DNA from 4 places in the Kitasatospora sp. NBC_01539 genome. Region 1 is predicted to be linked to each of the others. Evidence: riboswitches for the same ligand, from Rfam matches in the RefSeq annotation. Region 1 holds a riboswitch; each other region holds the start of a gene.
What was found. A riboswitch is a leader RNA that binds a small molecule or an ion and turns the genes downstream of it on or off. The one in region 1 is predicted to bind cyclic di-AMP.
Positions count from the first base shown of each region.

Region 2: it holds a riboswitch for cyclic di-AMP, as region 1 does, so the genes downstream of both, OG335_RS24860 (peptidoglycan DD-metalloendopeptidase family protein) here and OG335_RS17810 (M23 family metallopeptidase) in region 1, are expected to answer to the same signal.
Region 3: it holds a riboswitch for cyclic di-AMP, as region 1 does, so the genes downstream of both, OG335_RS16290 (transglycosylase family protein) here and OG335_RS17810 (M23 family metallopeptidase) in region 1, are expected to answer to the same signal.
Region 4: it holds a riboswitch for cyclic di-AMP, as region 1 does, so the genes downstream of both, OG335_RS29435 (transglycosylase family protein) here and OG335_RS17810 (M23 family metallopeptidase) in region 1, are expected to answer to the same signal.

Region 1 is NZ_CP109390.1:4,164,860-4,172,183, reverse strand. It holds gene OG335_RS17855 (GTP-binding protein) at 1-339, opposite strand, end outside; gene OG335_RS17850 (DUF742 domain-containing protein) at 317-685, opposite strand; gene OG335_RS17845 (roadblock/LC7 domain-containing protein) at 682-1,098, opposite strand; gene OG335_RS17840 (ATP-binding protein) at 1,079-2,440, opposite strand; gene OG335_RS17835 (hypothetical protein) at 2,652-2,867, opposite strand; gene OG335_RS17830 (PaaI family thioesterase) at 3,038-3,463, opposite strand; gene OG335_RS17825 (hypothetical protein) at 3,659-3,829, opposite strand; gene OG335_RS17820 (4-oxalocrotonate tautomerase family protein) at 4,009-4,239, shown strand; gene OG335_RS17815 (YiaA/YiaB family inner membrane protein) at 4,268-4,558, opposite strand; cyclic di-AMP (ydaO/yuaA leader) riboswitch at 4,782-4,942, shown strand; gene OG335_RS17810 (M23 family metallopeptidase) at 4,954-5,736, shown strand; gene OG335_RS17805 (hypothetical protein) at 5,747-6,637, opposite strand; gene OG335_RS17800 (sensor domain-containing protein) at 7,007-7,324, shown strand, end outside.
Region 2 is NZ_CP109390.1:5,742,010-5,749,333, forward strand. It holds gene OG335_RS24830 (amino acid permease) at 1-398, opposite strand, end outside; gene OG335_RS24835 (biotin transporter BioY) at 703-1,299, shown strand; gene OG335_RS24840 (ribose-5-phosphate isomerase) at 1,378-1,863, shown strand; gene OG335_RS24845 (PP2C family protein-serine/threonine phosphatase) at 2,181-3,398, shown strand; gene OG335_RS24850 (hypothetical protein) at 3,871-4,029, shown strand; gene OG335_RS24855 (DUF6348 family protein) at 4,069-4,854, opposite strand; cyclic di-AMP (ydaO/yuaA leader) riboswitch at 5,248-5,441, shown strand; gene OG335_RS24860 (peptidoglycan DD-metalloendopeptidase family protein) at 5,447-6,409, shown strand; gene OG335_RS24865 (hypothetical protein) at 6,685-6,951, shown strand.
Region 3 is NZ_CP109390.1:3,820,703-3,828,026, reverse strand. It holds gene OG335_RS16295 (cytochrome P450) at 21-1,298, shown strand; cyclic di-AMP (ydaO/yuaA leader) riboswitch at 1,510-1,675, shown strand; gene OG335_RS16290 (transglycosylase family protein) at 1,680-2,567, shown strand; gene eno (phosphopyruvate hydratase) at 2,775-4,061, shown strand; gene OG335_RS16280 (septum formation initiator family protein) at 4,158-4,598, shown strand; gene OG335_RS16275 (DUF501 domain-containing protein) at 4,595-5,254, shown strand; gene OG335_RS16270 (exopolyphosphatase) at 5,251-6,192, shown strand; gene OG335_RS16265 (NAD(P)/FAD-dependent oxidoreductase) at 6,621-7,324, shown strand, end outside.
Region 4 is NZ_CP109390.1:6,787,441-6,794,764, forward strand. It holds gene OG335_RS29420 (glycoside hydrolase family 13 protein) at 1-369, shown strand, start outside; gene OG335_RS29425 (LacI family DNA-binding transcriptional regulator) at 371-1,414, shown strand; gene OG335_RS29430 (hypothetical protein) at 1,582-1,782, opposite strand; gene OG335_RS29435 (transglycosylase family protein) at 2,277-3,461, opposite strand; cyclic di-AMP (ydaO/yuaA leader) riboswitch at 3,446-3,633, opposite strand; gene OG335_RS29440 (hypothetical protein) at 3,904-6,039, shown strand; gene OG335_RS29445 (hypothetical protein) at 6,348-7,226, opposite strand.

The DNA of each region.
Region 1 (7,324 bases):
GAGGGCGCCGAGCGCCCCGCGGGACAGGTCCTCCCACAGCGGCCAGAACCGCTGCTGCCCCGGCGTGCCGAAGAGGTAGAGCGCGAGCTTCGGGTTGAGCGTGATCCGGCCGAAGTCGAGGGCGACGGTCGTCGTGGTCTTGCCCGCGCGGCCGGTGAGGTCGTCGATGCTGGCGCCCGCCGCCGTCATGGTCTCCTCGGTGCGCAGCGGGGCGATCTCGCTGAGCGAGCCGACGAGGGTGGTCTTGCCGACCCCGAACGGGCCGGTGACCAGCACCTTGACGGCGCCCTGCACGGTGGCGGGCAGGTACGACGGCTCAGCGGAGTTGACGGAGGCCAACGAGCACCTCCTCGAGGAGTGCGGTGGGCAGGCGCTCGGCCCGCGGGACGTCCGGCGACCGGTGGACGGCGGTCGCCGGGGGCAGGACGTGCACGGCGCCGAGGTCCCAGAGGTCGCCGACCAGCACCTTCACGACGCTGAGCGGCAGGTGCAGGTGCGCGGAGATCTCGGCGACGGCCAGCAGTCGGCCGCAGAGCGCGAGGATGCGCCGGTGCTCGCGGTTGAGTTCGGCGCCGGCGGTGTCGGCGCCGGGCACGGTGGAGACCAGGCTCTCCAGGGCGAGCACGTTGCGGCTGGGCCGGCTCCGGCCGCCGGTGATGACGTACGGCCGGACGGGGCCGCTCATCGCACGTCCCCGGCCGGCTGCTCCACCCGGGGCGGGCTCGTCAGGTGGGCGCCGATCCGCTCGACCAGCACCTGCATCTGGTAGGCGACGAGGCCCGCGTCGACGGCCTCGCCGGTGATGACGGCGAGGTGCGTGCCGGCACCGGCGGCGACGATGAACAGGTAGCCGCCGCCGTACTCGACGACGATCTGCCGGGTGGTGCTGGTGTGCCCGCCGAAGCCCTGGGCCACGCCGCGGGCGAGCGACTGCAGGCCGGAGCAGGCGGCCGCGAGCCGTTCGGCGTCGTCGCGGCCGATGTCGGAGCTGCGGCCGATCTCCAGGCCGTCGTTGGACACCACGACGGCGTGCCGCACCTCGGGCACGGTGGCGATGTCCTTGAGGAGCCAGCCGAGGTCAGGGTTGCTGGTGGTCATTGGGGTCTCCTGCCCGCAGGGGCTGTTGGGGGGAGGCGGGGAGCGTGCCGGCCGGCCCGGTGGGGGGCTCGGCCGGTGTGCCGGGGGGCTGGTGGTGCGGGGCGGCCGACCGTCCGCTCGCGGTGCCGGCCTGGAAGAGCGCCATGAACGCCTGTGCCTCCCGCGCCGAGCGCGGCGGCTCGGGGGCGGCGGCGGACACGGTGTCCGGCCGGGGGGCCGCGGGGGCGGCGTTCCGGCGGTTGGACCGGCGCGGCAGGGCGCCGTCCGGTGCGGTGGTGGCGGCCTCGTCCGCGTCGGCCGCGTCGGCTGCCGCGGTGCCCGCGGCCACGGTGTCCGGCCGGGTGCCGGCGCGGTCGGCGGCCGTGTCGCCGGGCAGCGGCCGGTGGGCGCGCGGACGGTCCGCGGACGGCCGGGCCGCGGCGTACGGGTCCGGGGCGCCCGGGCCGCCCATCTCGGGCAGCGGGTCGGTGAGGAGGGCGCTGGGCAGCAGGACGACGATCCGCACGCCGCCGTACGGCGAGGGGGCGGAGCTGAGCGTGACCCGGAAGCCGTACTGCTCGGCGAGCCGGCCGACCGCGGCGAGGCCCAGCTGCGGCACCTCGCCGAGCCGGGACACCTCCAGCCCGCCGCCTCCGGCGAGGGCCGCGGCGGCCTTCTCGACGGCCTGTTCGGGCATGCCGACGCCGGCGTCGTCGATCTCGACGACGGCGCCGTTGTGCACGGGGAGCAGGGTGACGAAGACCTGGGTGCTGGGCGGGGAGTAGCGGGTGGCGTTGTCGAGGAGCTCCGCGACGGCGTGGATGAGGGCCTCGGCGGCGGCGCCGATCACCGCGGTCTCCAGCCGGCTGCGCACCACGACCCGCTGGAACGGGAGGATGCGGGACTGCGCGCCGCGCACCACGTCCTCCAGGGAGACGGGCTCGGGCCAGTTGCGTCCGGCGCGGGCGCCGCAGAGCACCGCGAGGGTCTGGGCGAGGCGGGCCTGCTGGGCGGCGGCGTGGTCGGCCTTGAGGAGGCCTTCGAGCAGGGCCGGGTCGTCGTGGGTGCGTTCCATCTCGTCGAGGCCGGCCTGCTGGTCGTGGGCCATGACGAGGATGCGGCGCGCCACGCTGAGGAAGGCGCGCTGGGTGGCGGCGGTGACGTCCTGTTCCTGCCGGGCGGCGGCGTGCTCGGCGCTGCTGCGGGCGAGTTCGGACGCCAGCTGTCCGCGCAGGGTTTCGAGTTCGTCCTGCTGCTGCGCCTGGCGTCGGCGCAGTGTGAGCCCGACGGCCCGGTAGCGCGCGGCGGTGAGCGCCGCGAGGACGGCGAGGACAACGGCTGCCGCCGCGCACCACTGAGTCATCGTCACGCGGCGAATTCTAAGAGGATGATCCTACGAGAGTGTGAACAGATCGCAGGATTGGTGAGCTGCACGCGTCAACGGACCCTGTCCGACAGGTGGCGGACCGTCACTCCGACGCCGGGTCAACCACCCCGTCCCGGAGCCGGACGACCCCTCCCACCTGCACCGGAACCCGCCGGTCCGCCCGGAGGTCACCGGCCGCGGGCCGCCCTCACTGGCCGTCGACCTCGCCGTACGGCTCCGGAGACCGCGCCGCCACCGGCCGCAGCCCGCGCAGCCCGCGGGCCACCGCGAAGGCCCGGCGGAGCGTCGCGCCGACACCGTCGGCCCGGACCGCCCCGGACCCGGCGGACGGAGGCTCGGTCGGCGGGCGCTGTCCCGGGATGAATCCGGTGGCGGGTGGAGCCGTCCGGGCCGTCTGCGTCATCTCTCCACGTCCTTCGTGTTCCTGCCGGATGCCGCCGGAGGCGGACCGCGCTCGTGTCGTCCCTGCGACACCTACCCCGCAGGACTGCAATTCTTGTCGCGTTTCGGAGACGGGACGGTCTCGGAACCCACCCGAATCGGTACCGATCGCCCGGATCGTCCGGCCCGCCGTCACGGAGCGGAGTCGACCGCGATCATCGTGCCCTGCAGCAGCGCGACCTCCTTGCCCGGAACCCCGGCGGTGACCGACCGTATCTCGGCCCCCACGACGGTGATGGTCCGTCCGCTGCGCACGACGGTGCCGGTCGCCCGCAGCCGCTCGCCGACACCGGGACTGAGCAGGTTGAGCTTGAACTCGACGCTCAGCACGTCCTTGCCCTCGGGCATCAGGGAGAGCGCGGCCGCGCCCGCCGCGGCGTCCGCCAGGGTGGAGATCGCGCCCGCGTGGACGAATCCGTTCTGCTGGGTCACCTCGGGGCGGACGGGCAGGTCGAGCACCACCCGGCCGCGGGCCAGCTCGACGATCTCGACGCCGAGGGTCGCCAGCAGCGGCTGACCGGTGAGGTTGCTGCGGAGTCGGTCGGTGAGCGTTTCCATGCGGCGGTCCAGGTGCGCGGTGCGGGCGGGGCTCCCTGCACCCTCCGTCGGCGACCGGCCCGGCGTCAACCCTCGCCCCGGCCGGCAGGGCGCCCCGGACGCCGGAAAGCACCGAGGCCCGCGCGGCGGCGCGGGCCTCGGTGCTGTGGGGGCCGTGCGGGCCCCGGGGCGGGCGTGGGCGCCCGCGGGAGGGGGTCAGACGAGGTCGGCGTCGCCGTCCGCCCGGTCGTCGGCGCCGCTGTCGGGCAGTTCGCTGCCGGTCACGGCCCTGGCGTCGCCGATGCGGTGCTGCTGCCCGTCCGCGTGGGCGCTGGGTGCGGTCAGCGAGGCGACGACGCCGACGGCGAGGGAGGCAAAGGCGAGCATGCTGCGCTTCTTCATACCCTGCACAACGCGCGGCACGGCAGGGGGTCACGGCCCGGCCCGCGCGGGTGTCCGGGCGGCCCGTCCGCGGGGTTCCGGCGGGCCCTGCGGTACCGTGCGCCCGGCCGGTGGTCCGCCGCCCACCGGGCGGCACCGGCCGCACCACCGAACCGGGAGGCCCCGTGCCCTTCATCACCGTCAAGCAGCTGGCCGGCCGCACCGAGGAGCAGCGCGCCGAGATCGCCCGCGCCCTCACCGAGGCCTACGCCCGGGCCACCGGCCTGGCCCCGGACAAGGTCTGGGTGGCCATCGAGGAGGTGCCCGCCGAGAACTGGGCGATCGGCGGCGAGACCCTCGCCGCCCGGGCCCGGGCGGCCGCCGGCCCCGGCGGAGCCACCGGCGCCACCGGCTGAGCGCCGGCCCGGCGGGGTGCCCGCCGGCTCAGATGCCGTCGACCTTGAACGGGTCGTGCTCGGCCAGCAGCCGGTCGAGCCGGGCCTGGTCGACCCGGGAGGTGATCGCGCCGGCGTCCTGGCGGTCGCGGACGACCTTCGCCAGCGTGAACGCCGAGGTGATCACGTACAGCAGGGCGACGGCCAGGAAGGCGCGCATCCACGCGTCGACCGGCAGGTAGGCGATCCCGATCGCGAGGGCGGCCGTCGCGAGGGCGAACGAGAGGACGGCCTGCGCGTAGTAGGCGGCCGTGGTGCGGGACTGGATCGGTGCGCTCATGACGGCAGCGTCCCGGAGGCGGGTCCGACCGGCATGAGTACGGGTACTCAGCTTCGCAGCTCGTTCACCCTCCGTGACCGCCTCTCCGACAAACCATCGTAAATCGCCCATTCCTCGCGTAGACCGAACGAATCAACCGGCTCAGGCGCTTGGAATCAAGGCAGGCATAGCATTAACGTTTGATAACGCAGCGCGGTCGGCAACGCCGTACCGACTCGGCACCGTGCGCGTGTCGCTCAATCCCGCGGTCTGCCTTCATCGGTGGGCCCGGGAGCCGGGGAACCACTTTCCGTGGGGTGAATCGGCCGGGCCCAGGCCCAGCCGTAGGAGACCTTCCTGCTCCGAACCCGTCAGCTAACCCGGTCGGCGAGAGGGAAGGAAAGGAGTGCGCCTCCGTGGCGTCGACGCACTCGGCGGAGCCCACCGCCGCAGCCACCCAGCTCCTCGACCACCCGCGTGAGCAGGCCGACCAGGCCCGCCACCGGATGCCCCGTCAGACCAGGGGTGCAAGCCCGCTGTTCGGCGTCACGGCCACCATGGCCGCCACCTTCGGCGCCGCCGGCCTGACCGCCGCCGCCGCAGGCCCCGCCGCCGCGGCCGAACCCGCCGTGTCCGCGCCCGACGAGGCGGCCGACGCCGACCCCGCCGCCGACCCCGGTCTCGCCCTCGCCGCCCGCATCCAGCAGCAGGCCGACACCCGTCGCACCGCCGCCGACGAGGCCGCCCGGCTCGCCGCCGCACAGGAGGCCGAGGCCCGCCGCGCCGCCCAGGCCGCCGTCGACGACGCCGCGCTCGCGCTGCCCACCACCGGCTACACCCTCGGCACCTCGTACGGCCAGTCCAGCACCTGGGCCCACCTGTACACCGGCCTCGACTTCGAGGCGCCCGCAGGCACCCCGGTCACCGCCGTCGCGGCCGGCACCGTCACCTCCGCCGGCTGGGCCGGCTCGTACGGCTACCGCGTCGTCCAGACCCTGCCCGACGGCACCGAGATCTGGTACTGCCACCTCTCCCGCCTTGCCGCCACCGGCGGCCAGGCCCAGCGCGGCGCCGTCCTCGGCGCGGTCGGCGCCACCGGCACCGTCACCACCGCCAGGCTCCACCTGGAGGTACGGCCCGGCGGCGGCGCACCGATCGACCCGCTCGGCTGGCTCCGCTCGCACGGCGTCCAGCCGTAACGGCCCCCGCCTAGACGCCGCCCGGCTCGTCCCGGGCGGCGTCCGCATAGGCCTGCAGCTCGGCCGTGCCCGGCTCCGGCGCCAGGTCCGGGTACTCCCACAGCAGCAACTCCGGCAGGCCCGGCAGCGTCCAGTCGCCGCACAGCCACAGCGCGCCGTCCTCCGCCACCTGCTCGAACTCCTCGAACCCGCCCGACAGCTCGTGCGGCATCGGCTCGCCCAGCGCGGTCAGCCCGGCCAGATTGCGGTAGCTGCGCCGCATCAGCCCGTACTCCAGCAGCCGCCGCGCGCCGTCCGTGGCCATGCCGATCGCCAGCAGGTGCGCCGGCCCCCAGCCGAGCCCGCCGTCCGCGTCCTCCATGGCGTCCAGCGTGCCGGCGTCCACCAGTGCCGCGTACGCCGCGACGCGCTCCTCCGGCTCCAGCGCGCGGAACGCGTCCAGCCAGTCCCGCACCGCGTCGATGTCGCCGGTCTCCACCCCGTCGGCCTGCAGCAGCAGGGTGTACAGCCGCGGCCAGGTGAGCAGCTGCGGCCGGCGCAGCAGCGTGCCCAGCAGCTCGCCCTGCCACTCCGCCTCCGCGTGCAGGCGCTCCCACCGCTTCGCGTTGAGCCGCCGCGCCGCCCGCTGACGGTCGATCAGCAGCCGCACCGCCGCCCCGTACGCCTCCGGCTCCGCCCAGGGCTGCACGTACAGGTGGAGCCGCTCGTGCAGCAACTGCTCCACCACCGCCGACCCCAGCTCGGGCCAGCCGTCGTGCAGCGGCGCGCCGCCCAGTTCGAGCAGCGTCAGCACCGCCCGTACGGCCTCCTCCGGCACCGGGGGCAGGCCCTCGGCCTCCGCCCAGGCGAGCAGCTCCTCGGTGCGGGTACGGGGGATGAGCTGCAGGTCTTCGTCGTCCACGCCCCGTACGGTAGCCGGTGCGCCCCGTGCCGCGCGGCCCGGCCGCCCTGTCGGCCGCCCTCGGGGCAGGGTCGGCCGCCATGACCTCGGCCCCTGTCCGCACGGTGCACCCGGAGGGCCCCCGCCTCGCCGTCCGCGGGTTCCGCCCCCGCCCCGGACGACGTCGCCGCCCTCCACCCGGTGTTCGGCGACCCGGAGACCGCCGGTCGGTCTTAGGGGACGGGTGGGGGACGAGCGGGTGCGGCCGTCCGCAGCACGGGGGTAGGGAGAGCCCCACCCCGGACCCGGCAGCAGGCCGGATTACCCCCCGCCGCCCGTTCCGGCACCGTGGACGTCGTCACACCGCGACACCACCGAGGGGACCCCGCCATGACCGCCCAGCCACTGCCGGCCGCAGCCCGGCCCGTGCCCGTCCACGCCGCCGACCCGACGGGCACCCCGCGCCGGCCCGGCTTCCTGCGGGCACCGTTCTCCGCCGCCACCTACCGTGAGATCGGCTTCGCGCTCAGCTCGCTGCCGCTCGCGATCGCCGGGTTCGTCCTCACGGTGACGCTCTTCTCCGTCGGCACCGGCCTGCTGCCCACCGTCACCGGGCTGCCGCTCCTCGCCCTGCTGACGATCGTCGCGCGCGGCCTCGGCGCCTTCGAGCTCCACCGCGTCCGCGTCCTGCTGGGCACCCCGCTCGCC
Region 2 (7,324 bases), 1.6 Mb from region 1:
CAGCCCTGCATCACCTTCGAGGCGCCGATCGCCTCGGCGGCGACGCCCACGCACAGGAGCGTCCAGAACATCCAGCCGACGGTGAGCCCGGCCCACGGGCCGATCTCGCGCTCCGCGTGCACGGAGAAGGAACCGCTGGCGGGTTGGGCCGCCGACATCTCGCCGAGCATCCGCATGACCAGCATGACGAGCACCCCGGAGAGCGCGAAGGCCAGCACGATCGACGGTCCGGCGGCCGCGATGCCGGCGCCGGAGCCGACGAAGAGGCCGGCGCCGATGACGCCGCCGAGCGCGATCATGGACAGATGGCGCGGCTTGAGGCCCGGTGCCAGCCGGCCTTCGTCGGCGGGCGCTCCGGCCGGCCGCTCCAGGGTGGGCGTGGGGGAGGGGGTCGTCATCAGGCGTGTCCCGTGGTCGTCGGATTCCGGAGAGAGTCGTCCACTATTCGGCATGGGCGATGGACACGCCAAGGCGATCCGGCCCGGGCTCGAAATCCGGACACGTCCGTCACGCGCGGTGCCTACACCCTCACCCGTGCACCCGTCGATGTGGGCTTCGTCGCAGGCCGGACCCCACAACACCCGCCCCTGACGCTTTGTCGCATGCGGAGACCGCCCCGCCCGGTGACGCGGCGTAGGTTCACGAGTGATCACCCGACCGCGCCACGCCGCCGTGCGCGCCGAGCCCGAAGCGGAGCCCCCGATGGCCACTGCCACGCCGATCACCGGCACCCCCGTCCTCGCCGACCTGCTGCCCCGCGCCACCACCCGCCTCGGCGGCCAGGCCCGCGAACTCGCCCTCGTCGCCGGCGGCGCCGCCCTCACCGGCCTCGCAGCCCAGCTCTCCGTGCCCGTCCCCGGATCGCCCGTCCCGGTCACCGGCCAGACCTTCGCCGCCCTGCTCGTCGGCACCGCCCTCGGCACCCGCCGCGGCGCCGCCTCGCTCGGCCTCTACCTCCTGGCCGGCATGGCGGGCCTGCCCTGGTTCGCCGAGGGCACCTCCGGCTGGTCCGCCCCCAGCCTCGGCTACGTCATCGGCTTCGTCCTCGCCGCCGCCCTCACCGGCGCCCTCGCCCGCCGCGGCGCCGACCGCAGCCCGCTGCGCACCGCCGGCGCCATGGTGCTGGGCACCCTCGCCATCTACGCCGTCGGCGTCCCCTACCTGGCCGCCTCGCTGGACGTGTCGCCGGCCACGGCAGCCCACCTCGGCCTCTACCCGTACCTGGTCGGCGACGCCCTCAAGGCCCTGCTCGCCATGGGCGCCCTGCCCCTGGCCTGGAAGCTCGCGGGCCGCCGCTGACCCATCGTCGGCCCGCCGCGCCGACCGCCTCCGGCCCCCTCCCGCGGGCCCGTGCACGCGCATGCCACACTCATGGTCATGCGCGTGTACCTGGGCTCCGACCATGCCGGATACGAACTGAAGAACCACCTCGTCGAGTGGCTGAAGGGAGCAGGCCACGAGCCGGTCGACTGCGGCCCGCACATCTACGACGCCGAGGACGACTACCCGCCGTTCTGCCTCCGCGCCGCCGAGCGCACCGCCGCCGACCCGGAGGCGCTGGGCGTCGTCATCGGCGGCTCCGGCAACGGTGAGGCGATCGCCGCCAACAAGGTCAAGGGCGTCCGTGCCGCGCTCGCCTGGAGCGAGCAGACCGCCGCTCTCGGCCGCGAGCACAACAACGCCAACGTCATCTCGGTCGGCGGCCGGATGCACACCACCGACGAGGCCACCAAGTTCGTCGAGATCTTCCTCAACACCCCTTACAGCGGCGAGACCCGGCACACCCGCCGGATCGACATGCTGAGCGAGTACGAGACCACCGGCGAGCTCCCGCCGATCCCGGCCCACCACCCCCAGGGCTGATCCCTCCGACCCGTTGCCGCACGGCCCGCAGAGGGCCGTGCGGCAGCAACGACCGCGCACCACCGCCGGACCGCGTCCGGACGGCCGTGAGCACTCCGGCCGCGCCCCCTCTCCCTCACCCGGCACCCGGCCGTGCCGCCCTTCCCCGCCGCCCCGGCCCGGCCCGCCCGGCGCGCAGCGCCCCGCGCACGCCCCGGGACGCTCCACGGGAGCCCACGGCGCACCCGGCCGAAACCCGCCCCGCCCGGTGCGACCGCGCACCCCACCCCGGCAGGGGCGTCGACGCCGGACCGCACCGGTGGATAAGGTCGGGCCCCATGGCTGGCAGCACGCAGGGCGCGACGCCCGGGAGCACTGCGACGGGCCCCACCGCGAACGCGGCCGGGGATCCCGTGACGGCCCGGCTGCGGGCGAGGCTCCGCCGGGCCCGCCGCACCCTGCGCAGGACCGGCGTGGACTACTTCCGCGGCGCCGCCCCCGACTGGCTCGCCTTCGCCCTCTTCCTCGCCGCCGTCCCGCTGCTGGTCGTCCTCAACATCTGGATCCCGGCCTGGGTGCCGCCCACCGCCCTGGTGCTCCCGGTGCTCGCCGGCTCCCTGCTGCTGCGCCCCGCCACCCTCGTCCTGCTCTACGCGGCCGCCGCACTCGGACTCTCCGCCGAATCGCTCGTCCACACCGGCGAGCGGATCGCCAGCGACAACCCCGACGCCTACGTCTACGGCGTCACCCCCGGCGCCGCCCTGGTGGTCGGCGCGGTCGGGGTGGCCGGCCTGCTGCTCGCCCAGTTCCGCAGCCGCGTCGGCGTGCCCTGGCGCGGCGGCGGCACCATGCTGTTCGACCTCCGCGAGCGGCTGCGCGTCCAGAGCCAGGTGCCACAGCTCCCCGACGGCTGGTCCGCCGACATGGCGCTGCGCCCGGCCGGCGGCCAGTCGTTCTCCGGCGACTTCGTCGTCGCCACCCGCACCGGCCCCGGCGGCCGGGTGCTGGAGGTCGTGCTCGCCGACGTCTCCGGCAAGGGGATGGACGCCGGCTCCCGCGCCCTGCTCCTCTCCGGCGCGTTCGGCGGCCTCCTCGGATCGCTGCCCGCCCACGACTTCCTGCCCGCCGCCAACGGCTACCTGCTGCGCCAGGACTGGGCGGAGGGCTTCGCGACCGCCGTCCACCTCGTGCTCGACCTCGACACCGGGCAGTACGAACTCCTGTCGGCGGGACACCTGCCGGGCATGCAGCGCCTCGGCGGTGCGGGGCGCTGGGACGTCAAGGAGTCGCAGGAGGGGCCGCTCCTCGGCATCTACGACGGTGCGAAGTTCGAGGCGGTGCGCGGCCAGCTCGACCGCGGCGACCTCCTGATGCTCTGCACCGACGGCATGGTCGAGATCCCCGGGCGGGACCTCTCCGAGGGCATGGACCGGCTGATGGGCGAGGCCGACCGGCTGGTGGTGAAGGGCTTCCGCGGTGCGGCCGGCCGGCTCATCGAGACGGTCGCCAAGGACGTCAACGACGACCGCGCCGTGCTGCTGGTGTGGCGGCAGTAGCGCCTGTCAACCCCTGGGAGGTGATCTTCGGCCATTCTGGCGGAGCCTCCCCCGGATGGATCACACCGCCCGGGCCTGCCCGTAGGCCGATTCGGCGTGTTCATCCGACCCCCGCGGACGGTTCGTCAGAAGGCTTCCGCTATCGTCTCGGTCGGCGGAAATTCGTCTCACATGGCAGGATCCGGGCCCCGTGCTTCCGGCAAGTCCTTTACGCAGGCAGCACGAACGACCACACTGAGTCCGGGTGGGCTGGTCGAAGCTCGGGGGATGGGGGGCGGCACGTGCGGCAGGCAACAGGCGGTCGGGTCCCGCAGGGCACCTCCATGGCGACGGGATCGGCCGACTCGTGCCAGGGACGGTCGGCGCAGGCCGCGGTCCGGCTTCGACACGGGGTTCCAGCAAGAACCCCCGCCACAGATTGAGGAAGTGAGTCCGGGTGGCCTTCTCCGTCTCCGCGTTGTTCCTGTTCGGCGTGATCGTCGTGATCTTCATCCGCAACAAGCAGCTGAAGACCAGTCACGCGATCCTCGCAGCACTCTTCGGCTTCATGGTGAGCCAGTCCACGGCGGCCAAGCCGATCCAGGACTTCCTCAGCCAGCTCGCGAAGACGATCTCCTCCGTGGCCAGCTGACCGCAGCGCCGACCCGGCCGCCGCTTCCGCGCGGCCAGGTCAGCGCCCCGGCCTCGCCTGCCGCCAGCGCGCGAGCAGGCCGCGCCGCAGCACCCCCGGGCCGCCCTGTGTCGCCCCGGGGGCCGGAGCCGAACCGGCGGGCACCGCCTGCGCCTCCTGCTCGTCGGGGACCAGCAGGACGAACAGCCGTGCCCAGCACAGGCGTTCGCCGCGCGGCCAGCCGAGGGCGCGCAGCGCGGCCGAGGCCGGGTCCGACACGGCGCCGTCGACCCGCACCTCGGCGACCTCCTCACCGGCCCGGCCGCCGAGGAACACCTTCACCCCGGTGACCCCGGTCGGCGACAGCCCCGGGCGCAGGGCGTCCGCCAGCGCGGGCAGCAGCCGGTTGTCGGCCAGCCACTCCGCCAGCCGGTCGCTCCCGAAACCGAACACCGCCGCCGGGCCCTGCACCGCGTGCCACCCGGGCAGCTCCACGGGCCGCACGTGGTCGCCGTGCTCGCCGCGGCGCTCCTGCATCTCCACCACGGCGGCCGCGGTGGTCGTCGCCCACATGCGCACGGCGCTGTCGAGCTTCTCCTCCTCCGTGCGGCCGCGCCCGGCGGTGCAGTCCCAGATCACCGGACCGTCCGCCTGCCCCAGCCGCAGGACGAAGCCCAGGTCGACGTGGCCGGCGGAGCCGTCCTCGCCCGGGTGCTCGCGGACCGCCACCGCCGTCGTGCCGGGCCCGCGCAGCACGCGGCCGTCCACCGTGAACCGCTGCCCGTACCGGGCCATCTCCCGGATCACGCTGCGCTGGACCGTCTCCAGCCTGGCCTGCGCCCGCAAGAGGGCTCCTCGCTCGAAAAGGGGTCGAACATCGCTCGCGAGCGAGGCTATCGGCCGGGCGCCCGCCCGGTGACACCGGTCCGCGGGCGCGGTTGCCCTGACGTCCGGTGAACCCGGAAAAGGGCCTCCGGGAGGCTCTCGTGACCAGGGTCACCGGGCCGTGCATGATCCGTGCCCCGCCGCGACCGGCCGGCCACGCGGGGTGCGGAATCTCCCGCGCGGACATGATCCGGATACGCACGGTCACTGCGGCGACTGCGCTACGCCCACCTCGCCCCGGCGGAGAGTGACCGCCCGGAGGGCCCCTGACGGCCCCTCGGAGGGGGCGGCTTGCCAGCGGAGCGGTCCATAGGTTTTTCTCATGGTCTGCCCGGCCACCGACCGGGCGGGCCACCGGGCGGAACGCCGAGTCCTGCCGCTGCCCGGGGTCACGCACCATCTGTGCACGGCAGGAGCGGGGGACCCAAGGTAAGTGCCGCGTCCGGTAGTTCCGGGACGGCTTGGGGTGAAGTCGCGTCATTTTCCGCGACCGGGCGATCTCCCCGCCCGAACCCGACAGCTCACCTCGTAGGCGTAGGAGAGGAACAACTCCATGTCCGTTCTGGGCACCCGTCTGTCCCGCGTCGCCGTCGCCACCGGTGTGGCCGCCGCTGCGATCGCCATCCCCGTCACCGCTGCCAGCGCCCACAGCGCCGGCACCCCGGCCGCGGCCCCCGTCGCCGCCGTTCAGGCCGCGGCCCCGGCCGCCGCTCCGGCGCAGGCCGCCTCGTACCAGGTCGTCCACGGCGACACCCTGTCCAAGATCGCCGGTGCGCAGCACGTCGACGGCGGCTGGAAGAAGCTGTACGACGACAACCGCCAGGTCATCGGCGGCAACCCGAACCTCATCCTCCCGGGCCAGAAGCTCTCCGTCTCCGGTCAGGCCGCCGCGGCCGCGCCGCAGGCCGAGACCAAGAAGGCCGACTCGGCTGCGGCCTCCCGCTCCGAGCACCGCGCCCCGGTCGCGAGCACCCCGAAGCCGGCTGCCCCGACCACCGAGGCCGCCAAGCCCGCCGCGCCCAAGACCGAGGCCGCGAAGCCCGCCGCGCCCAAGACCGAGGCCGCGAAGCCCGCCGCCCCGACCACCGAGGCCAAGGCGCCCGCCGCCGCCTCGGGTTACGTCGCGCCGGTCTCCTCCGGCCTCGGCACCCCGTACCACAAGGCCGGTTCCAACTGGTCCAGCGGCTACCACACCGGCGTCGACTTCGCGGTCAGCACCGGCACCTCGATCCACGCCATCGCGGCGGGCACCGTCGTCGAGGCCGGCTGGGGCGGCGCCTACGGCAACAACGTCGTCATCAAGCACGCCGACGGCAAGTACTCCCAGTACGCGCACTTCTCGGCGCTGAAGGTCTCGGTCGGCCAGACCGTCACCGCCGGCCAGGTCATCGGCCTCTCCGGTGCCACCGGCAACGTGACCGGCCCGCACCTGCACTTCGAGGTCCGCACCACCCCGTCGTACGGCTCGGACATCGACCCGGTGGCGTACCTCGCCGCCCACGGCGTCCGCGTCTGACGCACCCCGCGCCACCCGAAGGCCCGGCCGGAGATCCACGGATCCCCGGCCGGGCCTCGGCCTTTCCCGTCCGCCTTTCCCGTCCGCCTTTCCCGCGCCGGCTCCTCCCGCGCCGGCTCCTCCCGCGCCGGCTCCTCCGCGCGGCCTCCTCCCGCGTCGGGGCGTGCGGCGTCAACACGCCACCGACCGGCCGAACGTCCCCGGAGCCGCGTCCCCTTCCTTCTACTGTCGCAGCCACGACAAACCCCGTCGTGGAACGTGGAAGGGAACCCCTCATGACCCGAGCACTCCGCCGCGCCGCCGTTCTCCTGGCCGTCACCGGAGCCGTCTGCCTGCCGGCCGCGTCCGCGGTCGCCGACAGCGACGACTTCAACCCGACGATCGTGATCGGCAACCACAACCAGCTCGCGGGCGACGACATCTTCAACGCCGGCCAGGACAACACCGTGGGTTCCAACGACGGCGGCTCCGACTCCGCCCGCGCGGGCATGCTCGACACCGACGTGTACGCCTCCCGCGTGGTCCGTCACTACCTGGGCTGACCTCGGCCGCGGCACGGCAACGGCCCCGGGCCGGCGGTTCACCCGCCGGCCCGGGGCCGTCTCCGTCGGGCCGTCTCCGTCGGGCCGTCTCCGTCGGGCCGTCTCCGTCGGGCCGTCTCCGTCGGGCCGTCTCCGTCGGGCCGTCTCCGTCGGGCCGTGCCCGGCGGGTCCGGCCGGGTCCGGGGAGCGTCACCCGTCCCGGGGACGGGTGACGGGAACCGGCGGCAGACCGTGTGACCGCGCGTACGCCGGGGGTGCAACGGCGTCCCCGCCCGCCGGTGCGGCCTCCCGCGCGCCCCGGTGCTCCTGGGAGAAGGAGAGGAGCCGGGGCGGGACCGCGGCCGGTCCGACCTGGCGCTGGCACGGACCGGCC
Region 3 (7,324 bases), 340 kb from region 1:
CAGCGGATACCGTCGGGGACATGCCCGACACACACCGGCCCGACCGGCCCGAACTCTTCACGTGGGAGTTCGCCGCAGACCCCTACCCCGCGTACGCCTGGCTGCGGGAACACGCGCCCGTGCACCGCACCACGCTGCCCAGCGGCGTCGACGCGTGGCTGGTCACCCGGTATGCCGACGCACGGCAGGCCCTGGCCGACGGCAGGCTCTCCAAGAACCCCGGGCACCACAGCGCGCAGGCCCACCGCAGCGGCCGGGTCGGCATCCCGGGGGAGCGGCAGGCCGACCTGATGACGCATCTGCTGAACATCGACCCGCCGGACCACACCCGGCTGCGCCGGCTCGTGTCGAAGGCGTTCACGCCGCGCCGGATCGCCGCCTTCGAGCCGCGGGTGCAGCAGCTCACCGACCGGCTGATCGACGGCTTCGCCGCCCGCGGCACGGCCGACCTCATCCACGAGTTCGCGTTCCCGCTGCCCATCTACGCGATCTGCGACCTCCTCGGGGTGCCCGCCGAGGACCAGGACGACTTCTGCGACTGGGCGGGCATGATGCTGCGCCACACGAAGCCTGGGCAGCGCGCGCCGCAGCGCGGCGGTGTCGGGCGCGCCGTGAAGCGGATCCGCACCTACCTGGCGGACCTCATCCACCGCAAGCGCGCCGACCTCGGCGACGACCTGATCTCCGGCCTGATCCGCGCCAGCGACCACGGCGAGCACCTCACGGAGAACGAGGCCGCCGCGATGGCCTTCATCCTGCTGTTCGCGGGCTTCGAGACCACCGTCAACCTCATCGGCAACGGCCTGTACGCGCTGCTGCGCAACCCCGGCCAGCGGGCCCTGCTGCAGGCGTCGGTGGAGCGCGGCGAGAGCGGCCTGCTGGAGACCGGCATCGAGGAACTGCTGCGCTACGACGGCCCGGTGGAACTCGCCACCTGGCGGTTCGCGACCCGCCCCCTGGAGATCGGCGGGATGGCGATCCCGGAGGGCGACCCGGTGCTGGTGGTGCTGGCCGCGGCCGACCGCGACCCGGCGCGCTTCGCCGACGAGAACACCCTCGACCTCGCCCGGACGGACAACCCGCACCTGGGCTTCGGGCACGGCATCCACTACTGCATCGGCGCGCCGCTCGCCCGGCTGGAGGGCCGGGCCGCCCTCGCGACTCTGCTCACCCGGCTGCCGGACCTCGCGCTGGACGCGGATCCGGCGGACCTGCGCTGGCGCGGCGGCCTGATCATGCGGGGCCTGCGCGAGCTGCCCGTCTCCTTCACCCCGGAGACGGGGCGGGCCGCGGACTGACGGTGTGTCGACCGGCGGGCGGGCCGTCCGGGTGAACACGAGCGAATCAGGACAAAACGGCTTTGTTCGTGCCCGATGAACGGTGCGTCGTAATTCTTGCGTGATAACGCCGATATGAGCTTGTGATCGGTCATCGCATCTGCCTACTCTCCGGACAGCTCGCGCCAGCGGGCCCCGGGCGCGACAACGCCGAATCCTGTCCGCCGCGCCCCGGGACGACCGACCGAGACCAGGACAGGGGCGGGGGAACCACGTACGTCGCCGTCCCCACGGCTAGGGGTGAAGCCGCGTCAGCAGGTCCCCTCCTGCGGCCGCGGCCGGGCCAGCCTCCCGGTCCGAACCCGACAGCTCACCTCGCAGGCGTTCGGAGAGGGACCACCCATGATCTTCACCGGACCTGGCCGCCACCGTCGTCGGACGTCCGCCGAGAAGGCGGTCGCCGTCGCGGGCGTCACCGGCGTCGGCCTCGCCATGCCGCTGCTCACCGCGGCCGCCGCGCACGCCGCGCCCGTCTCCGTCTGGGACAAGGTCGCCCAGTGCGAGAGCGGCGGGAACTGGCGGATCAACACCGGCAACGGCTTCTACGGCGGACTGCAGTTCACCGCCCGCACCTGGAAGGGCTTCGGCGGCGCCCGGTACGCCGCCTACGCGCACCAGGCCAGCAAGACCGAGCAGATCGCCGTCGCCGAGAAGGTGCTCGCCTCGCAGGGGCCCGGCGCCTGGCCCGTCTGCTCCAAACGCGCCGGCCTGACCCGAGGCGGCGGCTCCGCGACGACCGCGACGACCGCGCCGGCCGCGGCGCCCGCCACCGCGACCCGTTCCGGCGGTGCGCCGGTCTTCTCCGGCCGCGGCGGCTGGGACGCGGGCAGCAGCGTGTACTGGTACCAGAAGGACGGCGGCTGGTACTGGACGGCGCACCGCGACATCTTCGAGCGCCACGTGCCGCCCGCCCCCGCCGAACCCGCCCGGACCGAACCGGCCGAGACCGAACCCGCCGAGATCGAACCGGCCGGCACCGGGTCGGAGGAGAGATCGGGCGACGGGTCGGGCGACGCGGCGGACGGCGGGGCCGGGCACGCCCCGCAGGCGGTGCCGGTGCCCGCGATCGGCCGCGAGGCGTACACCGTGCAGCCCGGTGACTGCCTGTCGGGCATCGTCGCCACCCGCGGCCTGACCGGAGGCTGGGAGCGGCTGTACGCGAGCAACCGCCCGGTCGTCGGCGAGGACCCGGACCTCATCCTCCCGGGCCAGCTCCTGCAGCTCGACTGACGGACCGGCACCGCGCGTACGACCGCACGCCCCCGGGGCCGCCACCCGGGGGGCGGGGCGGTCCGGTGTACGGGTCCCCCAGGTGAACTACCGGCGAGTAGCCCGGTCACACGGTGAGACAGCGCCATGCCCGGCATGGCCCTGGGGCGCCGTGCCGTTAGGCTCAGGTCGTAACGACCCACATCCGCTTCCGCTAGGAGATGCTTCGTGCCGTCCATTGATGTCGTCGTAGCCCGTGAGATCCTCGACTCTCGCGGCAACCCCACCGTCGAGGTCGAGGTGGGTCTCGACGACGGCAGCACGGGCCGTGCCGCCGTCCCGTCCGGCGCCTCCACCGGTGCCTTCGAGGCCCTGGAACTGCGCGACGGTGACAAGAACCGCTACTTCGGCAAGGGCGTGGAGAAGGCCGTCCTGGCCGTCATCGAGCAGATCGGCCCGGAGCTCGTCGGCTACGACGCCACCGAGCAGCGCCTGATCGACCAGGCCATGCTCGACCTGGACGCCACCCCGGACAAGTCCTCGCTCGGCGCCAACGCCATCCTCGGCGTCTCCCTCGCCGTCGCGCACGCGGCCTCCGAGGCCAGCGACCTGCCGCTGTTCCGCTACCTCGGTGGCCCGAACGCGCACGTCCTGCCCGTGCCGATGATGAACATCCTCAACGGCGGGTCGCACGCGGACTCCAACGTCGACATCCAGGAGTTCATGATCGCCCCGATCGGCGCGGAGTCCTTCTCCGAGGCCGTCCGCTGGGGCGTCGAGGTCTACCACACGCTCAAGGGCGTGCTGAAGGAGCGCGGCCTCTCCACCGGCCTGGGCGACGAGGGCGGCTTCGCGCCGAACCTCGACTCCAACCGCGAGGCGCTCGACCTCATCGTCGAGGCCATCAAGAAGGCCGGCTACACCCCGGGCAAGGACGTCGCGCTCGCCCTGGACGTCGCCGCCTCCGAGTTCCACAACGACGGCGCGTACACCTTCGAGGGCAAGGCGATCTCCTCCGCCGAGCTCATCGACTACTACGCCGAGCTCGTCGCCGCGTACCCGCTCGTCTCCATCGAGGACCCGCTGGACGAGTCCGACTGGGACGGCTGGAAGGCCATGACCGACAAGCTGGGCGACAAGGTGCAGCTGGTCGGCGACGACCTGTTCGTCACCAACCCGACCCGTCTGGCCCGCGGCATCGAGTCCGGCACCGCCAACGCGCTGCTGGTGAAGGTCAACCAGATCGGCTCGCTCACCGAGACCCTGGACGCCGTCGAGCTCGCCCAGCGCAACGGCTACCGCTGCATGATGTCGCACCGCTCCGGCGAGACCGAGGACGTCACCATCGCCGACCTCGCCGTCGCCACCAACTGCGGCCAGATCAAGACCGGCGCCCCGGCCCGCTCCGAGCGCGTCGCCAAGTACAACCAGCTGCTGCGCATCGAGGAGATCCTCGACGACGCCGCGCAGTACGCCGGCCGCGGCGCGTTCCCGCGGTTCAAGCACGAGGGCTGACAACCGCCGCTGACACACAGCCGCAGGACCGGTGCCCCGGCTCCCACCCCGTAGGGTGGGGCCGGGGCACCGGTGCGAGCAGGAGGGGCACGAGCGATGTGGAAGATCCCGGGACTGGCGGGGCGTCCGCGCTTCACCAGCCGCGCGACCGTGCTCGTGCTCGTCCTCTGCTCGCTGGTGGCGATCCTCGCCTACCCCACCCGCCAGTTCCTGACCCAGCGCTCCGAGATCGCCGACCAGCGGGCCCGCGCCGAGCAGGCCCGCCGGCAGGTGGAGGACCTCCGCCGTGAGCGGGCGCGCTGGCAGGACCCGGAGTACGTGAAGGCGCAGGCCCGGGCCCGGCTGCACTTCGCGATGCCCGGGGAGACGCCGTTCGTCTCGGTCGACCCCTCGCGGTCCGCCGCGCCGGGCCCGGACTCCGCCGACGCCCTGCCCTCCGGCCAGGCGAGGGCCGCCAAGCCCTGGTACACCACCGTCCTGGAATCGGTCGACCTGGCCGACCAGGCCCCCGCCCCTCACGAAGACAGCGCCCCATGACCTCTGAACAGCACCCCCAGCCCGCCTCCGACGGCGTCACCGCGGAGGCCGACGTCGCCGCCATCGCCGCGCAGCTCGGACGGGTCCCGCGCGGTCTGCGCGGGGTGGCCCACCGCTGCCCGTGCGGCAACCCGGACGTCGTCGAGACGGCCCCCCGCCTGCCCGACGGCACGCCGTTCCCCACGCTCTACTACCTGACCTGCCCCAGGGCCGCGTCGCTGATCGGCACGCTGGAGGCCGGCGGCGTGATGAAGGACCAGACCGCCCGGCTCGCCGAGGATCCGGAGCTGGCCGCGTCGTACCGGGCCGCGCACGACGACTACATCGCGCGGCGCGACGCCGTCGAGGTGCTGGAGGGTTTCCCGAGCGCCGGCGGCATGCCGGACCGGGTGAAGTGCCTGCACGTGCTGGTCGGCCACTCCCTCGCGGCGGGTCCCGGGGTCAACCCGCTCGGCGACGAGGCGATCGGCATGCTGGAGGACTGGTGGGCCAAGGGCCCGTGCGTCTCCCCGGCGGAGGTCGAGGCGGCCGGTGCCCGGGTCGCGAAGAACCGGGCGAAGGCGCAGGACCACACCGCGGTGATCGCGGAGAAGGAGCGCAAGGCCGTCGAGCGCGCGGAGAAGAAGCGCCTGACGGACGAGGAGGGGGAGAAGTGACCACCACCCGGGTCGCCGCCATCGACTGCGGCACCAACTCCGTCCGGCTGCTGATCGCGGATCTCGACCCGGCGACCGGGCGGATCACCGACCTGGACCGCCGCATGGTCATCAACCGGCTGGGCCAGGGCGTCGACGCCACCGGCCGGCTCCACCCGGACGCGCTGGAGCGCACGTTCGCGGCGTGCCGCGAGTACGCGGGGGTCGTCGCCGCGCACGGCGTCGGCGCGGACCGGATCCGCTTCGTCGCGACGAGCGCCTCGCGCGACGCCGAGAACGCGGCCGAGTTCACCGAGGGCGTCCGCGGCATCCTGGGGGTCTCCCCCGAGGTGGTCAGCGGGGACGAGGAGGCGCGCCTCTCGTTCACCGGTGCCACCAAGGAGCTGACGGGGGAGCCGTTCGCCGCTCCCTACCTGGTCTTCGACCTGGGCGGCGGCTCCACCGAGTTCGTGCTCGGCGGCGCGGAGGTGGAGGCGGCCCGCTCGGTCGACATCGGCTGCGTGCGGATGACCGAGCGGCACTTCGCCGAGTCCGAGCTGCCGACATTGGGGCAGATCGCGCGCGCCAGGGCGGACGTCCGGGCGGCGCTGGACACCGCGGCCGAGGCGGTGCCGCTGACCCGGGCGGCCACCCTGGTGGGCCTGGCCGGCACGGTCACCACCGTCGCCGGGATCGTGCTCGGCCTGCCGGCGTACGACTCGGAGCGGATCCACCACGCGCGGCTCACCGTGGAGCAGGTCCGGGAGGTCACCGGGCGGCTGCTGACCACGACGCACGCGGAGCGGGCGGCGATCCCGGTGATGCACCCCGGGCGGGTCGACGTGATCGCGGCCGGTGCGCTCGTGCTGCTGGAGATCATGGAGCGGACGGGGGCCGCGGAGGTGGTCGTCAGCGAGCACGACATCCTCGACGGCATCGCCTGGAGTATTGCCTCCTGACGGTCGGCGGTCCTTACGGAAACGGCCCCGGAGTGCCTTGGTGGCACCCGGGGCCGCGCGCTGCACGGCGTGTCACGAGAACCTTCGTGAATTTCTTCACATGGCCGACCAGTCTTTCGTCGGACTCCGGGGCCCGGTCCGTCCGATATGTGGGACCCAAGGTCGCCCTCCGTGTCGAACCACCGGATCACAGGCCCGGCCTGCTGCGCGGCGATGGATTCGAAAAAATGCTCGGGAACTCGGCCTCCGCCGGGAACGTTGCTGCTCAGCGAGGGCACCGCCCCCCGCGGGCTCACCCCCGCCCGTCCGTCCGCGTGAGCGGACCGCCATGCCCCGGAAACGCGGCCGCGCAGTGTAGCAGAGGGTGTCCAGAGGCTTGTGAAGGGCCTCACGAAGTGCCGGTCCGAGGGGGGTGGATACTTTCGGATATGAGCACCACGGAGCGTCCTCGCATCCTCATTGTCGGCGGTGGTTACGTCGGCCTGTATGCCGCGATGCGCATCCTCAAGAAGATGCGCTACGGGGAGGCGACCGTCACGGTCGTCGACCCGCGGTCGTACATGACGTACCTGCCCTTCCTTCCCGAGGCGGCCGGCGGCAACGTCGCGCCTCGCAACCTCGTCGCGCCGCTGCGCAGCGCCCTCAAGAAGGCGGAGGTGCTCACCGGTGCTGTCACCGGTGTGGACCACGCCCGCAAGGTCGCCACCATCCAGCCCGCAGCGGGCGAGTCCTACGAGCTGCCCTTCGAGTACCTCGTCGTGGCCACCGGCTCGGTCTCCCGCACGTTCCCGATCCCCGGCCTCGCCGAGCACGGCATCGGCATGAAGACGGTCGAGGAGGCGATCAGCCTCCGCAACCACGTCATGCAGCAGCTCGACAAGGCCGAGTCCACCACGGACGAGGACATCCGGCGCAAGGCCCTGACCTTCGTGGTCGTCGGCGGCGGCTTCGCCGGCGTCGAGACCATCGCCGAGGTCGAGGACATGGCCCGGGACGCGGCGAAGATCTACAAGACCGTCAGCCGCGAGGACATGCGTTTCATCCTCGTCGAGGCGGCCAACCGGATCCTCCCCGAGATGGGCCCGGACCTCGGTCTGTGGACCAAGGAGAAGCTCGAAGAGCGCAACATCGA
Region 4 (7,324 bases), 2.6 Mb from region 1:
GGCTTCGGTCCCACCCCCGGCGGGCCGTCCTGGCTGCCGCAGCCCGCCGAGTGGGCGCAGCTCAGCGTCGAGGCGCAGACCGGCGACCCCACCTCCACCCTGGAGCTCTACCGCTCCGCGCTGACCGTGCGGCGCGCCCAGCCCGCGCTCGGCGCCGGCACCGAAGTGACCTGGTTGGAGGCCCCGGAGGGCGTCCTCGCCTTCCGTCGCGACAGCGCCGAGGGCTCGTTCGTGTGCACCGCGAACACCACCGGCGAGCCGGTCCGCATCCCGTCCCCGGGCCGTCTGCTGCTGGCCTCCGCCGAGGCCGGCCGCGAGGACGGCGAGATTCTTCTGGCCGCCGACAGCACCGCATGGTGGGCGGTCTGACATGGTTGCAATAGGCTCTGGGATCGTGACTACAGCGCGACTCTCGGACATCGCGGCGCAGGCGGGGGTCAGCGAAGCCACCGTCAGCCGTGTACTCAACGGTAAGGCGGGGGTCTCCGCCTCCACGCGCCAGACCGTTCTGGCCGCCCTCGACGTGCTCGGGTACGAGCGGCCCACCCGCCTGCGGCAGCGCAGCGCCGGGCTGATCGGCCTGATCACCCCGGAGCTCAGCAACCCGATCTTCCCTGCCCTGGCGCAGGTGATCGAGCAGGTGCTCAGCCGGCACGGCTTCACGCCGGTCCTGTGCACCCAGACGCCCGGCGGCTCCACCGAGGACGAACTCGTGGAGATGCTGGTCGAACGCGGCGTGGCCGGCATCGTCTTCGTGTCCGGCCTGCACGCCGACACGACCGCCGACCACGACCGCTACAACAAGCTCATCGGCCGGCAGGTGCCGTTCGTGATGATCAACGGGTACAGCGAACGCATCGCCGCACCCTTCATCTCGCCGGACGACCGGGCCGCCATGTGGATGGCCGTCCAGCACCTGGTGGAGCTCGGCCACACCACCATCGGCCTCGCGGTCGGGCAGAAGCGGTACGTGCCCGTGCTCCGCAAGATCGAGGGCTTCACCGCGGCCGTCCGGGAACTCCTCGGACGCACGCCCGAGGAGGCCGAGAGCTTCGTCCACCACACGCTGTTCAGCGTGGAGGGCGGACACGCCGCGGCCGGCGCGCTCCTCGACAAGGGCTGCACCGCCATCGTCTGCGGAAGCGACATGATGGCGCTCGGTGCGATCCGGGCCGCCCGGCAGCGCGGACTCTCCGTGCCGCAGGACGTCTCGGTCGTCGGGTTCGACGACTCGCCGCTCATAGCGTTCACCGAGCCGCCGCTGACGACGATCCGGCAGCCCGTGGAGGCCATGGCCACCGCCGCGGTCGACGCCCTCCTGGAGGAGGTCGGCGGAAACCCGCCGCAGCGCGCCGAGTTCATGTTCCAGCCGGAGCTCGTCATGCGCGGCTCCACCGCGGCCGGCGGCCGCTGACTCCGTACCGCACACCAGGTACGCCGCACCACGCACGCCGCACCACGCACCGCACACCACGTACGGCAACGCCGACGGCCCCGGAGAGACCGCTCTCCGGGGCCGTCGGCGTTGCCGTACGTGGTGCGGGGGCCCCGCGGGGCCCGTGCGGGCCGCACGGGCCCCGCTCAGCCCTCCTCCGGCCCCCGCTGCGGCCGGGCGGTGCGGTGCGCGTCGGCGGGGTCCCCGGTACGGGCCTCGGTGCGCCGTCCGCGCGCCAGGTAGTCACGGACGATCAGCTCGACGGCGTCCTGCGGGTTGCCGGAGCCGGACAGCAGCATCACCTCGATCGCCAGATCGGCGTCCAGGGTGACGGTGACCTTCGCCATGGCGGTGCTCCTCAACTCCGGGGAGCAGCAGCTTAGACCGACCGGCAGTAGGGCCCGTGGCGTCGCGGCACCGGGGCACGCGCTTCGCCGCGTTGTCGTCGGTCGCCGCAGCTCCGCTGCCGCTCTCTCCTCCGCCGCTCTCTCCTCCGCCTTGCGATGCACGCACCCCAGCACCGCTCCTTGACCCACGTTCCCTATCGCCGGTCGGTCTTGAGGGCTCCGGGGAGCGGAGTCGCGAGTTCTGTCGGAGTCCGGAGGTCGGACGGCGAAGGTCGGACGTCGGAGGTCGGTGCAGCGGGTGCTCGGTGTGCGGCCCGGGCGGGCGGGCCTCCCTGCCCACCCGCCCGGGCCGCACCCGGGCGTGCCGGACGGACCGGGCCCGGCGGATCCGCCGGGCGGTCCGTCGGCACGCCGAGGCCGTCCGCCGGCCCGCCCCCCTGTGCAAGGGGCGGGCCGACCGGACGGCGGTCGGGAACCGACGGTCTGCCGTGAGGTCAGATCCGGCCGGCGAAGTCCGGCGCCCAGTTGGCGACGGTCTGGGTGCGGACGCCCGCGCTCGGGTTGGCCGCCTCGACGTACTTGCCGTCGCCGACGTACATGCCGACGTGGTAGACACCGGAGTTGGCGCCGTTGTTGGACCAGAACAGCAGGTCGCCCGGCTGCAGGTTGTCCAGCGAGACGCGGGTGGAGAAGTCGGCCTGGTCGGCGGCGACGCGCGGGATCGCGATGCCGGCGGCCTTGTACGCGGCCTGGGTCAGGCCGGAGCAGTCCCAGCCGCCGTTGCCGGTGCCGCCGTAGATGTAGGCCTGGCCGACCTTGGAGAGGGCGAAGTCGACCGCGGCGGCCTTGGAGCCGGTGGCGGCCTGGGCCGGGGCGGCCGTGGTCGCGGCGGCGGTGGTGGCCGTGGTGGTGGTCGCGGTCTTCGCGGGGGTCGAGGTCTGCGCGGAGGCGGAGGCGCCCAGCGACAGCTTCTGGCCCGGGTAGATCGAGTGCGGGCCCTGGGTCAGGACCGACTTGTTGATCTCGTAGAGCTTCTGCCAGCCGCCCTGCACGTGGTTGTGGTCGGCGATGGTGGAGAGCCAGTCGCCGGCCTTCACGGTGTAGGTGGCGCCGGTGCGGTGGCCCCAGGACTGCTTGCCCTGCCAGGACGTGCCGCCCTGCGAGGTGCCGGAGGCGGTCGACCCGGTGCCGGTGCTCGGGGTCGTGGCGGCCGGGGTGCTCGGGGTGCTGGGGGTGGCCGCCGGGGTGCTCGGCGCGGTGGTGGCGGAGCCACCGGTGCTGATCTCGGGCGCGGGGCCGCCCTTGGTCAGACCGGCCTGGACGGAGCAGACGGGCCAGGCGCCGGGGCCCTGGACGGCCAGCACCTTCTCGGCCGTGGCGATCTGCTGGTCCTTGGTGGCGAGGTCGGCGCGGGACGCGTACGACGTGCCGCCGAACTCGGCCCAGGTGCTGTTGGTGAACTGCAGGCCGCCGTAGAAGCCGTTGCCGGTGTTGATGTGCCAGTCGCCGGAGGACTCGCACTGGGCGACCTTGTCCCAGGTGGCGACCGAGGCGGCGGAGGCGGTGCCGGCGGTGAGGCACGGGATCGAGAGGCCGATGCCGACGACGCCGGTGGTGGCGAGGATGCGGCGGCTGCGCTTGGAGTTGATGGACAGCATGAAGGAGCGTTCCTCTCCCACGCCTGCGAGGTGAGCTGTCGGATTCGGGCTGGAGTTGCCCGGCCGCACGTGCGGGCACGTCGAATGGACGTTTCTGCGCGTGCGGCTTCACCCCAAGCCGGGGAACGGCGCTGGACCGTTCCCTGGCGACTTACCTGGTTCCCCCGCCCCTGCCGAAGTGCGTTTCGCTTTGCCAGTCGGACCGCCGGCAGGACTCGGCGTTCGGGCCAACTGGGTCCGTGTGACCACGAACGTGGGAGGACATTAGGCAGAGATAAGTTCAAACTGCAAACATGTGTGATGCCGATCACAGTTGATCTTGTATGAATTCATGATCGATTATCCGGCGCCATTCCGGTCGCCTTCGGCCGCTTTCGCGCAAACCCCTTGGGTCGAAACGGGCTTGTTTATGCTTCAGGCGTCGGGGCCCCGGGCGGCGGCCCGGGGAGGGGTTTCACCGATCATGGAACACGACGAGCGCATGCCGGCGGCACCGGGACGGCCCGCCTCCCACCGCCGGGCCGGCCCCCGGGTCGGCCGCCGGCGGATGCTCGGCTGGACGGCGGTCTCCGTCGTCGCGGCGGCCGTCGGCGGCGGCGCGCTGCTGCGCCGCCCGGCGGCCGGCGGGGCCGGGCCGGTGGCCCGCGCGGTGACCCCCTCCGGTGCCACCCAGGCGGCCGTGGCCGGGCATTCGCACAGTGCGCCGCCCCCGGAGAGCCCGACGCCCTCCCCGCTCGACCTGACGGGCCGCCGGTGGTCCGACGCGGGCGGCTGGGGCGGTGCCGTGCCGGGCCCGCGGACGGCGGTGCGCATCGCCGACCGCGTGCTGCTCGACACCGACGCCGCCGTGGCCTCGCTGCTCGTCGAGCCGGGCGGCTCGCTGGTCTTCGCGCCCGGCAGCAGCGTGACGCTGGCGTCCGCCGGCAACGTCGAGGTCCGCGGCACCCTCGCCCTGGTGCCGGACGACGGGGCGGTGCACACCCTGCGCTTCCCGTCGGTCGGTGAACGAACCTTCGTCGGGGGCGGGATGGGGGTGGTCGGCGCGGACACCGGCCTCTGGGTCACCGGCGCCGGACGCCTGCGCCTGGACGGTGCCGCCAAGACCGCGTGGGTGCGCGCCGCCCGTCCGCTGAAGGCCGGCGACACCGCCCTGGAGCTCGCGGCCGTGCCCGCCGGATGGCGCGCGGGCGACGAGCTGGCCGTCGCCCCGACGGGCCCCCCGTCCGAGGACGGCTTCTCCACCCGGTACGATCTGTGCACGATCCGACGGGTCGACGGCCGCACCGTCACCCTCGCGGAACCGCTGGCGCACGCCCATCCCCGGGTCGCCGTGGGCGGTGGCGTGACGGCGGGCGCCGAGGTGCTCAACCTGACGCGCAGCGTACGGATCGAGGGCACCGCCAAGGGCCGCGCGCACGTCCACCTCACGAGTTCCCGGCAGGCCGAGATCCGGCACGCCGCACTGCGCTGGCTCGGCCCGCGCCGCGCCGGCAAGGAGCGCTGGAACGGCGCGCCCGTCACCGAGCCCGTGCTCGGGCGCTACGGCCTGCACTTCCACATGCTCGCCGACTCCTCGCGCGGCACCGTCGTCGAGGGCGTCGTCGTCCGCGACACGGGCAGCCACGCCTTCGTGCCGCACGCCAGCCACGGCATCACCTTCCGCAGCTGCATCAGCCACGACACGTGGGAGGACGCCTACTGGTGGGACGGGCCGACGGACACCCGCACCCCGCAGACACCGTCCGACGACATCGTCTACGAGTCCTGCGTGGCCTCGCGCACCGTCTACGAACCCGCCCCGCGCGGCTACCGGCTGACCGGCTTCGCCCTGGGCGCCGGCACGGGCGGCATCGCCCGCGACTGCGTGGCGGTCGGCGTGCAGGGCGCCGAGGGGGCGTCCGGCTTCGAGTGGCCGGAGACCAGCGAAGGCGTGTGGACCTTCGAACGCTGCCTGGCCCACAACAACCTGCAGAACGGCATCTTCGTCTGGCTGAACGCCCGGCACCACCACACCGTCACGCAGTTCGTGGCGTACCACAACGGCGGATCGGGCATCGAGCACGGCGCCTACCTCAACGACTTCGACTACACGTCCGGCGTGCTGTACGGCAACGCCGCCGCGGGCGTCACCGTGCACGCACTCGGACGCGACGCCGGCACCGTTTTCGACGGCCTGCTCGTCGACGCCGCCGGGCAGTCCGACCACGCGATCGTCACCGCCAAGCACCAGCTCGCCGGTACGACGGTGACGATCGGGCGGTGCCGGCTGACGGGCTATCGCAAGGTCGGCATCGCCTTCCGCGCCACCGCGGACGGACAGCCGGACGACATCGCGGTGCTCGACTGCAGCTTCGACGGCAAGCCCGGCGGGACCGAGGTCTGGCTCGACCCGGACTCGCCGCCGCCCACCAGGATCGTGCTGCGCAGGGCGGGGGAGCGGCAGGCGGTCCGGCTGACCAAGCCGGCCGCGGGCGCCGCCGCAGGGCCGTGGAACGCCGCGACGGCACCGGTCGACGTCGACGGTCAGCCACGGGCCGTCGCGGTGCCTGCGATCCGGCTCAAGGACGTCGCGGCGCCGACCTCCCGGCTGCCGGCCTGACCCCGGCCCGGCTGCGGCCGGGGATGGCCTGGCAGGGGCCTGACAAGGGCCTGGCGTCGACTGCCGCGGTGTCCGGCGTGTCCGGGCGGGTGTCCGGCGGGGGAGCCCGGCCGGCGGCCGTTGTGGGGCGTTCGTGCGGGGCGCGGTGCCGTGGGTGCGGTGGCGGGGTCTTCGTGGGGTGTTCATGCGGGGCGTTCACGCGGGGGCGGTCGGGGAACGCCCGAGGGGCCCCGGCATCGGCCGGGGCCCCTCGTCGTTCGTCGAATGCCGGCCCGGGGGTCGGCGTCGCCGGTCGCCCGGCGGCTCTCTCAGTGCTCGGCGGCGGGCTCCTCGGCCTCGTCCTGCTCCTCGGCGTACACCGGGGCGGGCAGCACGGCGAGGTAGGTGGAGGCGATCAGCTGACCGACGGTCGGGTAGGCGCCCAGCGGCGCGGCGCTCGGGCAGCCGGTCTCCTCGGCCGCGGTGGCGAGCAGCTCGGCGTCGGCCTCCGGGCCGATCACGAGCGGGGCCAGCGCCGGTCGCTCGGAACCGGTCGCCCGGAGGTGCTCGACCGCGGCGGCCACCGAGCCCGGCACGTCGAGGGCGGCGGCCACCACGGGCACGGCGAGCCGTGCCGCGAGGAGCACGCCGGTGATCCCGGCGGCGGCAGCGGCGTCCTCGCCGCCGGTGACGGTCAGCACGACGCCGTCCGCGGCCGTGGCGATGGCGAAGAGCCGGGCGCGGTCGGCGCGGGCCAGGTTGGCCTCGGAGAGGCGTACGTGGACGGCCTCGGCCAGCAGCGGGTGCGGGCCGAGCGGATCGGTCACGGAGGCGCCCGTGGCGGCGGCCAGCTCGTGCAGCTCCGTCAGGAAGCCGTGCGGTCCGGGGACCAGCGGCACGATGACCGGCGGCGGCGCGTTGTTGCCGGCCGCGATGGCGAGGAGGCCGGCCACGGTCGGGGCGTCGTCGGCCTCGGTGGCGACGTATCCGGCGGCGATCTCGATGCCGGGCTGCTCGCTGCGCACGATGGACAGCAGCTCGTCGACGATCGGGCGGGCCTCGGGGCCGGCCACGGCCGGCACGGCCAGCAGGAGGGCCGGCGAACCGGTCGGGATCTCGGGGCGCTCGGGACGACGGTGGCGCCCCCGCGCACGGGAGCCTGGGGTACGGACGGGCAGTGGCGCGCCCGGGATGGCTGCGGTGCTCATGGCGGAGATCGTAGGACATGCCGACGCTCCGGCTGCAGTCGACTCCCGTGAGGGCTTGGTGGTGATTGCACAAGGTGGACAAAAACGGTCAAACCTCG